One region of the Halomonas sp. PBN3 genome, then DNA from elsewhere that is predicted to be linked to it. Evidence: riboswitches for the same ligand, from Rfam matches in the RefSeq annotation. Region 1 holds a riboswitch; each other region holds the start of a gene.
The links. Region 1 has a riboswitch for thiamine pyrophosphate ahead of tenA (thiaminase II). Riboswitches for the same ligand answer to the same signal wherever they lie in the genome.
Positions count from the first base shown of each region.

Region 2: it holds a riboswitch for thiamine pyrophosphate, as region 1 does, so the genes downstream of both, Q673_RS26490 (sodium:solute symporter family transporter) here and tenA (thiaminase II) in region 1, are expected to answer to the same signal.
Region 3: it holds a riboswitch for thiamine pyrophosphate, as region 1 does, so the genes downstream of both, thiO (glycine oxidase ThiO) here and tenA (thiaminase II) in region 1, are expected to answer to the same signal.
Region 4: it holds a riboswitch for thiamine pyrophosphate, as region 1 does, so the genes downstream of both, thiM (hydroxyethylthiazole kinase) here and tenA (thiaminase II) in region 1, are expected to answer to the same signal.

Region 1 covers NZ_AXCA01000163.1:202,692-206,101, reverse strand. Annotated here, with positions in the region: gene Q673_RS29675 (VOC family protein) at 1-185, shown strand, start outside; gene Q673_RS29670 (DUF4870 family protein) at 341-718, shown strand; gene Q673_RS29665 (lysophospholipid acyltransferase family protein) at 724-1,653, shown strand; TPP riboswitch at 1,720-1,845, shown strand; gene tenA (thiaminase II) at 1,922-2,590, shown strand; TPP riboswitch at 2,676-2,785, shown strand; gene thiC (phosphomethylpyrimidine synthase ThiC) at 2,865-3,410, shown strand, end outside.
Region 2 covers NZ_AXCA01000155.1:29,956-33,365, forward strand. Annotated here, with positions in the region: gene Q673_RS26480 (DUF3427 domain-containing protein) at 1-919, shown strand, start outside; gene Q673_RS26485 (peroxidase-related enzyme) at 1,032-1,619, shown strand; TPP riboswitch at 1,974-2,084, shown strand; gene Q673_RS26490 (sodium:solute symporter family transporter) at 2,074-3,410, shown strand, end outside.
Region 3 covers NZ_AXCA01000178.1:61,258-64,667, reverse strand. Annotated here, with positions in the region: partial or broken gene argF (ornithine carbamoyltransferase) at 1-332, shown strand, start outside; gene Q673_RS31685 (hypothetical protein) at 418-723, shown strand; TPP riboswitch at 851-973, shown strand; gene thiO (glycine oxidase ThiO) at 1,033-2,133, shown strand; gene thiS (sulfur carrier protein ThiS) at 2,130-2,369, shown strand; gene Q673_RS31670 (thiazole synthase) at 2,369-3,178, shown strand; gene Q673_RS37175 (N-acetylmuramidase domain-containing protein) at 3,293-3,410, shown strand, end outside.
Region 4 covers NZ_AXCA01000112.1:37,694-41,103, reverse strand. Annotated here, with positions in the region: gene thiE (thiamine phosphate synthase) at 1-435, opposite strand, end outside; gene thiM (hydroxyethylthiazole kinase) at 425-1,246, opposite strand; TPP riboswitch at 1,279-1,377, opposite strand; gene Q673_RS24195 (hypothetical protein) at 1,451-1,711, opposite strand; gene Q673_RS24190 (DUF3413 domain-containing protein) at 1,909-3,410, shown strand, end outside.

The sequences.
Region 1 (3,410 bases):
TGGACGAGGTCGCCGATCACCTGGCGGCGCTGGAGGTGGAGGTCGAGCTCGGCCCCGTGGAGCGCCAGGGCGCCACCGGCCCCATCGAGTCGCTCTACCTGCGCGACCCCGACGGCAACCTACTGGAGATCAGCCGTCCCCTGCGCGGCAGGGAGTCCGCCACCACGGACCCCGCCACCGCCTGACAGGACGAGCCCAGACGCCAACACCGCCCCTGGCTTGCCCGGCGCCCTGCGCTGACGGGACCATCGACGATGGGCCTGGCCCGGCGGTGGCATTGCCGCCCGTGCCGGGTATCATGGGCGGCGCCGAAACCCTTTGCCTTCAGGACGCTGTCCCCATGAGCGACAACCTGCAGAACGACCACGTGATCATCGAGTCTCCCAAGCCCGTCGACACAACCCTCCCCATGGTGATCTACGCCCTCTATCTGGCGAGCATCATCACCGGCGGGCTCACCGCCCTGGTCGGGGTGGTGATCGCCTACGTCTACCAGGGCAAGGGACCGGAGTGGCTGGACCGCCACTACCGCTACCAGATCCGCACCTTCTGGATCGGCCTGCTCTACTTCTGCGTCTCCGGCGTGCTGATGTTCGTGCTGATCGGCTTCGTGCTGTGGCTGGTGGCCGTGGTGTGGCTGGTGATCCGCTGCGTGAAGGGCTTCAAGGGGCTGCAGGAGAAGCGCTCCCCCGACAACCTCGAGACCTGGCTGGTATAGGCCCGATGGGCAAGGCCGCTTCCCGCTCGAGCGCCCTCCAGGCCCGCGCCATCGCCACCCTGTGGCGGGCGCTGGCCGGCCGCCGCCTCGCCACCCTGTGGCGCCTGGCCCGCCTCGTGGGGCCGCTGGTGCACCGTTTCAGCCGCCGCGAGCGCGAGGTCACCGCGACCAACCTGGCCGAGGTCTACCCGGACCAGGGCGCCGACGAGCGCCGCCGCCTGGCCCGGCAGAGCCTGACTCACTCCGCCGCCACCATGCTGGAGATCGGCTTCGCCTGGCAGGGCGCGCCCGAGCGGGTCGAGGCCTCGATACTCGCCGTGCACGGCCGCGAACTGCTCGACGAGGCCCGCGCCGAGGGGCGTGGGGTGATCGTGCTGGCCCCCCACTTCGGCAACTGGGAGGTGCTCAACTTCTGGCTCTCCAGCCACTTCCCCTTCACCGCCATGTACGAGCCGCCCAAGATCGCCGAGCTCGACGCCGTGACCCGCGCCGGACGCGAGCGCATGGGGGCGAGCCTGGTGCCCACCAACCCCCGTGGCGTGGCCGCCCTGCTCAAGGCGCTCAAGCGCGGCGAGGCGATCGGCATCCTCCCCGACCAGGAGCCCGACTGGGGCAGCGGCGTGTTTGCGCCCTTCTTCGGCCGCCTCGCCTATACCGCCACCCTGCTGCCCAAGCTGGTGGCCCGCACCCAGGCCCGGGTGGTCACCGGGGTGGCCAGGCGCCTCCCCGGCCGGGGCTTCGAGATCCACTTCCTGCCCGCGGACGAACGGGTCTACGCGACCGACGAGGCCGAGTCCGCCACCGGGGTCAACGCCTGCGTGGAGGCCGCCATCGCCCTGGACCCGGCCCAGTACCAGTGGGAGTACAAGCGCTACCGCAAGGTGATTCAGGAGCAGGAAGGAGATCCCCACCATCGCGAGTTTCGCATCTACTAAGCTGGCAACCTACTAAGCTGGCAACCTACTAAGCTGGCAACCTGCCCCCGTCCTGCTAGACTGGGCATTCGCTTGACGGGGTGCCGGTGAGATCCGGCTGAGATGGCACAGGGGTCTCCCGAAGACCCAAGCGCCGATCCCGTTGAACCTGATCCGGTTAGTACCGGCGTAGGAATCAAGCGGTGGTCTCCCCGGCAGTGCCGTTCCCCCGACCCCCACTCCCTCCCTCGCCCGAACCCCGGATCGTCACTCGATGCCGGAGACGACCATGGGCTATCGCTTCCAGGACCTTACCGCCGCCTGCCACGACGACTGGCGTGCCTATATCGAGCATGACTTCGTGCGCCAGCTCGCCGACGCCACCCTCGAGCAGGAGGCCTTCCGCCACTACCTCAAGCAGGACTACCTCTTCCTGGTCCACTTCGCGCGCGCCTACGCCCTGGCCGCCTACAAGAGCCGCACCCTCGACGACCTGCGTCAGGCCCATGAGGGGCTCAAGGCGATCGTCGACCTGGAGCTGGGGCTGCACGTGGGCTACTGCCGCGAGTGGAGCATCTCCGAGGAGTCGCTGGCCGAGCTGCCCGAGGCCCGCGCCACCATGGCCTATACCCGCTACGTGCTGGATACCGGCAACCGCGGCGACCTGCTCGACCTGCACGTGGCCCTGGCCCCCTGCCTGGTGGGCTACGGCGAAATCGCCGACTGGATCAACGCCCGCGCCGGCACGGTCCGCGGCAATGCCAACCCCTATGACGCCTGGATCGCCATGTACGAGAGCGAGGCGTTCCAGGCCGCCCGCCGCGCCGAGGAGGCCTGGCTCGACGCCCGCCTCGCCGATGTCACCCCGGCGCGCTTCGCCGAGCTCACTCAGGTGTTCCGCGACGCCACCCGGCTCGAGATCGACTTCTGGCAGATGGGACTGGACCGCGCCGACTGAAGCACTGGCCCCATCATCATGCGCCCGCTGGCTCTGGTCAGGCCGACGGGCAGCGTCACACTGGTGGCCGAAAGGTCGCCCGACCACTCGCTTGACGGGGTGCCGTTACCGACGGCTGAGATCATGCGCCCAAGCATGGATCCCGTTGAACCTGAACTGGCTAGGACCAGCGTAGGGATCAAGCGACACGCCGCCCGGTACAGCACACGGCGGCCCCTGTCCCTCCCACCTGTCCTCCCTGACAACACCACAATCCCCTGGGGAGACCGACATCATGAGCAAGACCGCCCACTTCCTCGCCGACACCGCCAGGGTCGACGAGGCCGCCATCCAGCCGCTGCCCGGCTCGCGCAAGGTCTATGTCGAGGGCTCGCGCCCCGATATCCGCGTGCCCTTCCGCGAGATCGCGCTGTCGCCGACCAAGACCTCCGGCAGCGACGAAGAAAACCCGCCGCTGCTGGTCTACGACACCTCCGGCCCCTACACCGACCCCGAGGCCGAGATCGACCTGCGCCGCGGCCTGCCCGAGCTGCGCCGGGCATGGATCGATGAACGCGGCGACACCGAGTGGCTCGACGGTCCGACCTCCGAATACGGACGGCGCCGGGCCAACGACCCGATGCTCGCCAACCTGCGCTTCGATCTGACCCGCACCCCGCGCCGCGCCAAGGCAGGGAAGAACGTCACCCAGCTCCACTACGCCCGCCAGGGGATCATCACCCCGGAGATGGAGTTCATCGCCATTCGCGAGAACCAGCGCCGCCAGGCGCTGGGTACCGCCGATGTCGAGCGCATCCTCGGCCACCAGCATCCGGGCCAG
Region 2 (3,410 bases), on a different contig from region 1:
AGAGGTCGGGACGCCGTTGACCTTCGGGCGCTTCCTGGAGGTGACCGGCCTGACCCCGGTGCAGGTGTTGTCGCGTCGTAGCTGGTCGGAGTGGAAGGCCATGGCCGACCGCCAAGCGATGCCTGAGGATCCTGATATCGACCAGGCACGCAAGGCGCTACCGCGGATCGCACTGCGCAGCGACCCCGAACTGCTGTCGGCCATCGAGACTCTCGGCGAGGCAGAGGGCGTCGAGGAGGCCCTGGGGCGCTATGACACCCGACGGCAAACGGCGCTGCACTATCTACTATGGGGGCAGAAGGGCGGCCGGCTTGGCGTCGATAGCCTGGAAGAATCGCTATGTAAGTGGCGCGCCAATCCCAGTGTCGCGGCTGATGCCGCCGAGATTGCGGCCTGGAAGCGAGCTCATCAGCAGGTGCCCCTGCGACGTCTGAATGAGCTGCCTTTCGACTGCGAGCTACTCCTGTATGGCACCTATGGTTTGCCAGAGATCAAGGCAGCACTCGGGTTGTCGAGCTTGGAAAAGCCGGGCGCCACCGGCGTAGGGGTGATCCATGCAAAGGAAGTCCGTGCCTATATCCATCTGGTGACCTTCCAAAAGGATGACACCGACTTCTCCCCCACCACACGCTACCGAGATTACCCCATCAGTCGCACCCTGCTGCACTGGGAGAGTCAGTCGAACACCAGTCAGGCCAGTGCAACGGGGCAGAACTACCTGCACTTCGAGGAGCGCGGTTATACCATCCTGTTCTTCGCCAGGCTGACCAAGCGCACCGACGGCGAGACGGCACCCTTTACTTTCCTTGGGCCGGCCAAGGCTCTCAAGAGTTACCAGGGAGACCGGCCGATCGCCATGACCTGGGAGCTGGTACACCCCATGCCGGCCGAGCTCTTCGAGGAGGCGAGGCCGGCGTAGCGATAGCGCCAGGCCGGTTCTGGATGTCGAGTGCGGCTTTGGTAGGCATGTTTACGTTAACGTAAGCTGCTATTTTGGTTCGGCGACAATAACCACAACGCCAGGAGCCACCATGACCGCATCCATCAGCCGCTTTCCCGTTCCCGAATCGATCCAGGACCTGCCCGAGGATATCCGCGACGCCATGCTGGCGGTGCAGGAGAAGGCCGGCTTCGTGCCCAACGTCTTCCTGATGCTGGCCCACCGCCCGGCCGAGTTCCGCGCCTTCTTCGCCTACCACGACGCCCTGATGGAGCGGGAGTCCGACACCCTCACCAAGGCGGAGAAGGAGATGATCGTGGTGGCCACCAGCGCCCGCAACCGCTGCCCCTACTGCGTGGTGGCCCATGGCGCCTTGGTGCGCATCTACAGCAAGGACCCGCTGCTGGCCGACCAGGTGGCCATCAACCACCGCACCGCCCCGATCAGCCAGCGCCACCGCACCATGCTCGACTTCGCCATGTACTGCGGCCTCGATGTGGGGGAGCTCACCGACGAGTGGGAGGCCCGCCTGGCGAACGCCGGCTTCACCCGCGACGACATCTGGGACATCGGCGCCATCGCCGCCTTCTTCGGCCTCTCCAACCGCCTGGTCACCCTGACCGGCACCCCGCCCAACGAGGAGTTCTATCTGATGGGGCGGGTGCCACGAGAGAAGTGAACGGGTGACAGTTCACTCAGACGCTAGATAAAGGGTACGAAGGGAACACCGCTGCACCCGGAAATGGCGAGTGCGAGAAGGCTGACTGAGCAAAGCTTCCGCATGGTGTCTCTCCTGCCGGGGTTCTTTAGCTCGCTATTGTCTCAGACCTCGGCGGTGGTTTCTGCCTGCTTGTTTTGACGAGAGTAATTTCTCGATCCTGTGAGCCAGGGAGTTTTCCTGGCCCCGGTGTAGGGCATCGGGCGCTCCAGATCGGGGGTGGTCGTCGGGACGGGGCGACGCTATGATGCCCCTCGATCCCAGTGTTATCGGCCGCCCATGCGGCGACTTGAGCCGGGATCCCACAATTCATTCACTTGTCGCCAGGGGAGTCCCGCCGCATCCGCGGGGGCTGAGAGGGCCAAGCGCCGACCCTGGAACCTGATCCGGTTAATACCGGCGGAGGAAGTGCGACATGCCTTACCTGACGTCTGCCGTGCTCGGCGCGGCGCTTCTGTGCTTTGCCTTTCTGGGCCTGCGGGCCCGCCGGGCCGACGGCCTGCTCGATGACTACGTCACCGCCCGCAACTCTCAGGGCGCCCAGGCCATCGGCCTGTCGTTCCTGGCCTCCGGCATGGGTGCCTGGATTCTCTTCGCGCCGCCGGAGATCGGTGCCTTCGTGGGGCCGGTGGCGCTGGCCGGCTATGCCATCGGCTCCTCGCTGCCGTTCCTGGTGCTGGGTCTCTACGGGCCGGCGATCCGCCGCCACCTGCCGCAGGGCCGCAGCATCGGCGAGTTCGCCGAGGCCTGCTATGGCACCGGGGTGCGGCGCTGGGTCTCCTTCGTCTCGGTGGCTTACATGGCGCTCTTCCTGGCCGCCGAGCTCACCGCCATCGGCGCCATCGCCGCGCTGCTCTCGGACGTGCCGCCGGCGCTGGTGATCCTCGGCGTGGCGGTGGTCACCCTGGTCTACACCACCCTGGGCGGTCTGCGGGCGAGCCTCGCCACCGACCGCTGGCAGGCCTGGCTGCTGCTGGCCCTGCTGGTGCTGGTGGGCGGCGTGGCCTGGTGGTGGCTGCCGCCGATACCCGCCGAGGCGACGCTGCCTGCCATTCCCGCCGGCAGTGCCCTCTCCGTGGCGCTGACGCTGGTGATCGCCGTCACCGCGGCCAACCTCTTCCACCAGGGCTACTGGCAGCGCATCTGGGCCGCCGAGGACGACCGCGCCTTGGGCCGCGGCGCGCTGCTGGGCGGCGCCAGCAGCCTGCTGGTGGTGATGGCGATCGGCGGGCTCGGCATGCTGGCGGCGATGCACGCGCTGCCCGTGGGCGAGCCACCGATTCCCTTCTTCGCGCTGCTCTCCGCGGCGCCGGCCTGGCTGGGCCTGCCGGCCCTGGTGCTGGCGGTGACCCTGGTGGCCTCCAGCGTCGATACCCTGCAGAACGCCATCGCCTCCATGGCGGTGGCAAGCGGCGGCCGGCGCGGCCTCTCGGTGCGGGCGGCGCGCCTGGTCACGGTGGCGCTGATGCTGCCGGTGGTGTGGGTGGCGCTGCAGGGCTTCTCGGTGCTGCGGCTGTTCCTGATCGCCGACCTGCTGTGTGCCGCCATCGTGGTGCCGGTGCTGCTGGGCCTGTGGCGTCGCATGTCGCCACTCGCCGCGGTGGCGGGCGGCGTGGCCGGACTGCTCGGCGCGGTGCTGCCGGGCTGGATCACCTTGGGCAGCCTCTCCGCCGGGGTGCTGGCGGCCACCTTCCCGGACAGCATCCCGACGCTGCCTCCGTTCCTGGGGGCGCTTGTCGCCTCCACGCTGGT
Region 3 (3,410 bases), on a different contig from region 1:
CCGGCGACCGTGTCACCCTCCTGCGCGACCCCGCCGAGGCCGTCGCGGGTGCCGACCTGGTGACCACCGACGTCTGGGCCTCCATGGGCCAGGAGGAGGAGCAGACCAAGCGCGAGGCGGCCTTCGCCGGTCTCCAGGTGACCGAGGCGCTGCTCGACCGGGCCGCCGACGATGTCCTCTTCCTGCACTGCCTGCCCGCCCACCGCGGCGAGGAGATCAGCGAGACCCTGCTCGACGACCCGCGCGCCGTGGTCTGGCAGGAGGCCGGCAACCGGCTGCACGCCCAGAAGGCGCTGATCGAGTTCCTGCTGCTGGGCCGAGTCGACGACTGAGGCCGACACCCCCTTAGACCTTGGTCTTGTACGACCAAGGTTGTATAATGCGCCGCAGCACATTCCAGCAAGGAAGACGCGGCGCATGACACCTCCCCCGATCGACACCTTGGGCATGCAGCGCAGCCTGCGCCAGTGCCTCTCCAACATGGCCGCCCTGCTCTACCGCCAGGGCCACGTCCTCGAGACCGTGACCGTGCCCCACCGCGGCCTCGACCCCGCCACCCTCGAGTGCCTCGAGGCGGACTCCCGCGAGTGGTCCGCCTGCCAGCGCATCCTCGAGTCCAGCGAGGCCGCCACCTTCAACGAGCAACGGCGCTTCGTGCTCACCGGCCTTGGCCGCGAGCTGCTGTTCGACATGTTCGGCGAGGGCGCGGCGGACTGCGCCTGACCGCCGGGTGACGGCGCCCTGCGAGGGCCTGTCGCCGGGAAAGCCCAGAGCGCGGCATTCCCATCTGCGATCACCAAGGAGGCCCGCCGACACCGATTGCGTCGGCGGGCCTCCTTGGTTATGTTGGGACGACTTGTCGGGGAGCCCTGACACGCGCCTGGCGCGCTGGACGAGGGCTGAGATCGGTACGGCCGAACCCGTTGAACCTGATCAGGTTGATGCCTGCGGAGGAAACAAGCTCGTGCATCGCTGTCCGCTCCTGCCCCGCATCCTGCCTGGTCGTCACTCCCCCCGCTGGATGCCCGTTCGATGAGTCGACTCCCCCAACAGCGCTTCGCCGTGGCCGGCGCCGGCCTGCTCGGCCGCCTGGTGGCCTGGCGCCTGCTGCGCGACGGCCACGCCGTCACCCTCTATGACGCCGGCGACCTGGACACGCCTCCCGCCGCCGCCTGGACTGCCGCCGGCATGGTCGCCCCCCTGGCCGAGACCGTGGTCAGCGAGCGCTGTGTCTACGACATGGGGCGCGTGGCCCTGACCCGCTGGCCCGAGTGGCTGGCCGAGCTCGAGGCCCCCGAGCTCTGGCACCCACGGGGCAGCCTGGTGGTGGCCCACCCCCAGGACGAGGGCGAGCTGACCCAGTTCCGCCGCGAGCTCGACGACGCCCTGGGCGCGCCGGCGCGCTACCGCCCGCTGTCGGGCGCCGACCTCCAGGCCCTGGAACCCGACCTCGCGACGGGCTTCCGCCATGGCCTCTTCCTCGAGGAGGAGGCCCACCTGGACAACCGCGAGCTGCTCGCCCGGCTGCTGGCGGCGATCCGCGCGCTGGGAGGTGAGTACCACGGCCACACACCGATCGAGACCCGGCCCGGCGAGGTCGAGAGTGCCGCCGGCCGGCGCACCTTCGACCGGGTGATCGACTGCCGTGGCCACGGCGCCAGGCCCCGCCACCCCACCCTGCGTGGCGTGCGCGGCGAGACCCTGCAGGTGCACACCGAGGAGGTGCGGCTGTCGCGCCCGGTACGCCTGATGCACCCCCGCTACCAGCTCTATGTGGTGCCCAAGCCGCACGGCCGCTTCGTGGTCGGTGCCACCTCCATCGAGAGCGAGGACCGCTCGCCCATCTCGCTGCAGTCGTCGCTGGAGCTCTCGAGCGTCCTCTATACCCTGTCGCCGGCCTTCGCCGAGGCGCGAGTGCTCGAGCAGGGCGTCAACCTGCGCCCGGCGTTTCGCGACAACCTGCCCCATGTCACCCATCGCGACGGCCTGACCAGCGCCAACGGCCTCTTCCGCCACGGCTACCTGCTGGCCCCGGCGTTGGTCGAGCACCTGCTGGCCGAGGTCCGCGGCGCGGGCGAGCGCCCCTTCGCCGCAGTGCTGGCCGAGGCCGCCCCCGAGGAGAGCGCGTCATGAAGGAAGGCACCCAGGAGAAACACGCCATGCACGAGATCACCCTGAGCCTCAACGGCGAGGCCGCCCGGCTGCCCGCGGGCACCGCCCTGGACCAGGCCCTGGAGCGCTGGGGCTACGGCGGCCGGCGCGTCGCCGTGGCCATCAACGACACCTTCGCCCCGCGCTCCAGCTGGGTGGAGCGCACCCTCGACGACGGCGACCGCATCGATATCGTGGCCCCGGTAGGAGGCGGCTGATGAACAGGCTCCATGACGACCAGCATGACGCCCTGGTGCTCTATGGCGAGGCCTTCACCAGCCGCTTCCTGCTCGGCACCGCCCTCTACCCTTCGCCGGCGGTGATGCAGGAGGCGATCGCCGCCGCCGGCTGCGACATGGTCACCCTGGGCCTGCGCCGCCAGAACCCCGCCGGCGGCGACGGAGACGCCTTCTGGCAGATCCTGCGCGAGAGCGGCTGCCGGCTGCTTCCCAACACCGCCGGCTGCCGCTCCGCCCGCGAGGCGATCACCCTGGCCGAGATGTCCCGGGAGCTGTTCGACACCCCCTGGATCAAGCTCGAGGTGATCGGCGACGACTACAACCTCCAGCCCGACCCCTTCGGCCTGCTGGAGGCCGCCCGGGAGCTGGTCGACCAGAGCTTCAAGGTGCTGCCCTACTGCACCGACGACCTGGTGCTCTGCCAGCGGCTGCGCGAGGTTGGCTGCCAGGCGCTGATGCCCTGGGGCGCCCCCATCGGCACCGGGCGTGGCCTGATGAATCGCTACGCCCTGCGCACCCTGCGCGAACGCCTGGACGTGCCACTGATCATCGACGCCGGGCTTGGCGCCCCCTCCCAGGCCGCCGAGGCCATGGAGATGGGCTTCGATGGCGTGCTGCTCAACACCGCCGTGGCCAAGGCGCGCCGCCCGGCGGCGATGGCTGCCGCCTTCGCCCGCGCTATCGAGGCGGGCCGCGAGGCCCATCGCGCCGGGCTGATGGAACGGCGCCAGACGGCAAGCCCCAGCACCCCGACCCTGGGCCAGCCCTTCTGGCACACCAGCGGCTAGCCAGGACGCCGGCCAACCGGCCTGACTCACACGCCACCCCCTCACCCGGCGGTGATATGGCGCCGCCCCTCCGCGCTCACTAGAGTGAGATAAGGCAAAGGGGGAGGGCATGGCATGGGCGAGCGAGAGGACGAGGCCGACTTCGTGGTGCAGCAGGAGCGCATGCTGCGGCGAGGGGACGGCGGCGAGGAGGTCATGGCGCTGCAGCGGCGGCTGCACCAGGCGGGTCTTC
Region 4 (3,410 bases), on a different contig from region 1:
GCCCAGCGGCTCGGCGTGGTCGTGCTTGCTGGGGGTGGCGAACACCGGGCCGAGCCCCAGGTAGTCGAGGCGCTCGGCGTCGATGCGCGCCAGCTGCTCCAGGGTCTGCACCGAGAGGCCGAGGATCGCCTGCTCCCCCAGCACCGCCCGGGCCTCGGCCACCTCGCCGTCGTCCTGGCCGATATGCAGGCCGTCGGCGCCGCTCTCCACCGCCACGGCCAGGCGGTCGTTGATGATCAGCGGCACGCCGCTGCCGGCCAGTGCCGCCTTGAGCCGCCGCGCCTGGTCGATCAGCTCGCCGTCCGCGGCGTGCTTGTCGCGCAGCTGGACCACCGTGGCGCCGCCGCGCACCGCGGCGACGACGGTCTCCACCAGGCCGTGGCCGGCGCACAGGGCGGGGTCGGTGATCAGATAGAGGGAGAGGTCAAGGCGCATCGATCACCTCCAGGGGCGGCAGGGCAGAGAGTCGGTGTTCGTCGAGGGCATACAGCGCGTCGAGGAAGGCCACGGCGAAGCTGCCGGGGCCGGCCGCCACCTCGCCGGCCTGGCGACCCGCCTCGCCGTAGCAGGCGAGCGCCGCCACAGTGGCGGCGAAGGGATCCTCGGCCCCCACCAGGAAGGCGGCCACCACCCCGGTGAGTGCGCACCCCAGGGTGGTGACCCTTGGCATCAGCGCATGGCCGCCCGGGATACGGGCGAGGCGCCGGCCGTCGGTGACCCGGTCGACCTCGCCGGTCACCGCCACCACGGCATCAATGCGGCGGGCCAGGGCCACTGCGGCCTGCTCGGCGGCTTCGGTGGGATCGCTGCTGTCCACGCCGCGCCCACCGCTTCCCTGATGCTCCAGGGCCAGGATCTCAGAGGCGTTGCCGCGGATCACCGTGGGGCGTCGCTCCAGCAGTCGCCTGCCCGCCGCGCGGCGGTAGGCGGTGGCACCCACCGCCACCGGGTCCAGCACCCAGGGCCTGCCCGCCAGCCGTGCGGCCGCGGCGGCCTCCTCCATGGCCTCGACCCAATGGGGGGAGAGGGTGCCGATATTCACCGTCAGGGCATCGGCGAGGGCGGCGAACTCGGCGGCCTCCTCGCGGGCATGCACCATGGCCGGCGAGGCGCCCAGGGCCAGCAGCACGTTGGCCATGGGGTTCATGGCCACCAGGTTGGTGATGTTATGAATCAGGGGTGCGCGCTCGCGCAGGCGAGCGAGATGGGCGGCGGGGTCGATCGGGCCGCGGGTGGCGGTGGTCATCGTTCCTCCCGGGCGCGGGAGGTGCAGGCGGCGGGGCGGGCTGCACGACTCCCTACGCCGGCATGATCCGGGTCAGGTTCCAAGGGTGCGTCTCAGCCACGGCGATTGCCGCGGCGCCCCTGTCGTCGAGCCACACTATCCACGTCCCGGGGAGGACTGTAAAGGCCGAGCAATGCCTCTGGCGAGGCGCTCGAGCAGCGAGGTTCATGCCATCACATGGAAGCCCGCCAGGGTGATCAGGCTGGCCAGTACCAGGCTGTTGACGGTGTCCCGTGCTTCCTCGTCTTGCCAGCGCTCGGGGGTGAGCAGGACCAGCGCCAGGGTGCCCAGAGCAGCAAGCCCCAGCGGCAGCTCGATGGGTTCCCAGCCGGCGGCCAGCACGCCCAGGGCCAGCAACGCCAGGCCGATGAGCAGCAGCGGCACGATGGCGCGATTCTCGGCGACGAGGGTGTCTGCGAGTGTCATTATCGGACTCCGGGTCATGGTGTTGCCTCGGGTTGCGGCGGTATCAGCATGCACCATGACTGTGGCGCGCCTTCCTTAAGGATTGCTTAAGGTGGCATGACCAGAGTGTGACGGCGCCGATCCCGGTACCTTTCCACCACCCGACAGGCCGTGTATCGCGGCTTGGTGTCGGGCCCTTTCATGATCGTGGTCATCACATGCTTGCATCCCTTCTCCATCGCTGGCGCTGGCTGGGCGCCTGGACCCTGGCCAACCTGCTGCTCGCCTGGCTGATCAGTCTGCGCTACCTCCCCTACATGGCCCCCGAGGGCGCCGAGCAGTGGGGCTACCTGCTGCTGGTGTTCCTCGGCCATATCGGGCTTCTGGTGTGGCTGGGGGCCTTGCCGCTGCTGCTGCTGGCCCCGCTGCTTCGGGCGCCCTGGCTGTGGCTGGTCACCACCCTGTGGGCCGGCCTGTTGCAACTGGTGCTGCTGCTCGACACCTTCGTCTACGCCCAGTACCGCTTCCACCTCAGCGGTTTCATCCTCGATCTGCTGGTCAACGCTGGCGGCGACGTCTTCAGCTTCTCCTGGCTGGCCTGGGCCCTGGCCATCGGCGGTGTGCTGGCGATGCTGGCGCTGCAGGGGGCCCTGGGGTTATGGCTCAAGCGGCGCCCACTGTCGCGGCCGGTGCTGCCGGCACTCGCCCTCGGCCTGCTGGCCCTGCTCGGGGTGCATGGCTGGCACGCCTGGGCCGACGCCCACTACGACCGCGACATCACCGGCATGACTCGCCATGTGCCGCTGTTCTATCCCGCTACCGCCAAGCGCCTGTTCGTCAAGCGGGGCTGGGTCGACCCCCAGGCGGTGCGCGACCGGGTGGAGCTGGAGGCGGCCGAGGGCAAGGCCCATGACCTGGCCTATCCCTCGGCGCCGCTGAGCTGCTCGCCGGCGGCCGCGCCCCACAACCTGCTGCTAGTGGTGCTGGACAGCGTGCGCCACGACCTGCTGACCCCCGAGGTGATGCCCAACCTGAGTCGCTACGCCGGTCGCCCAGGCTGGTACCGGGCCGCCGAGCACTTCAGTGGGGGCAACTCCACCAAGGCGGGGGTGTTCAGCCTCTTCTACGGCCTGCCGGTCACCTACTGGGATGCCTTCACCGGCGGCCAGACGCCGCCGGTGCTGATGGAGAAGCTCGAGGCCGCCAACTATCGTTTCCAGGTGCTCTCCTCGGCGACCCTGGTGAGCCCCGCCTTCGACCGCAACGTCTTCGCCGGCCTTGAGGACGTCTCGCTGACCCCGGCCCAGGGCGAGCCCTGGGAGCGCGACCGGAAGATCACCGACGACTGGCTGGCCTGGATGGAGGCCTCGGCGGAGGCGCCCGACGCTGCGCCCTTCTTCGGCTTCCTCTTCTATGACGCCGTGCATGGTTACAGCCATCCCCCCGACTTCCCGCGCTTCACTCCCTACTGGGAGCAGATCAACCATATGGCACTGGGTCCTGACTTCGACCCCGAGCCCTACTGGAATCGCTACCGTACCGCGGCGCGCTACGTGGATGCGCAGCTCGGACGAGTGCTTGACGACCTCGAGCGACGCGGCAGGCTCGACGATACCGCCGTGGTGATCACCTCGGACCACGGCGAGTCGTTCAACGAGCATGGGCGGAACTACTGGGGACACGGCAGCAACTACACCCCGGAGCAGGTCCAGGTACCGCT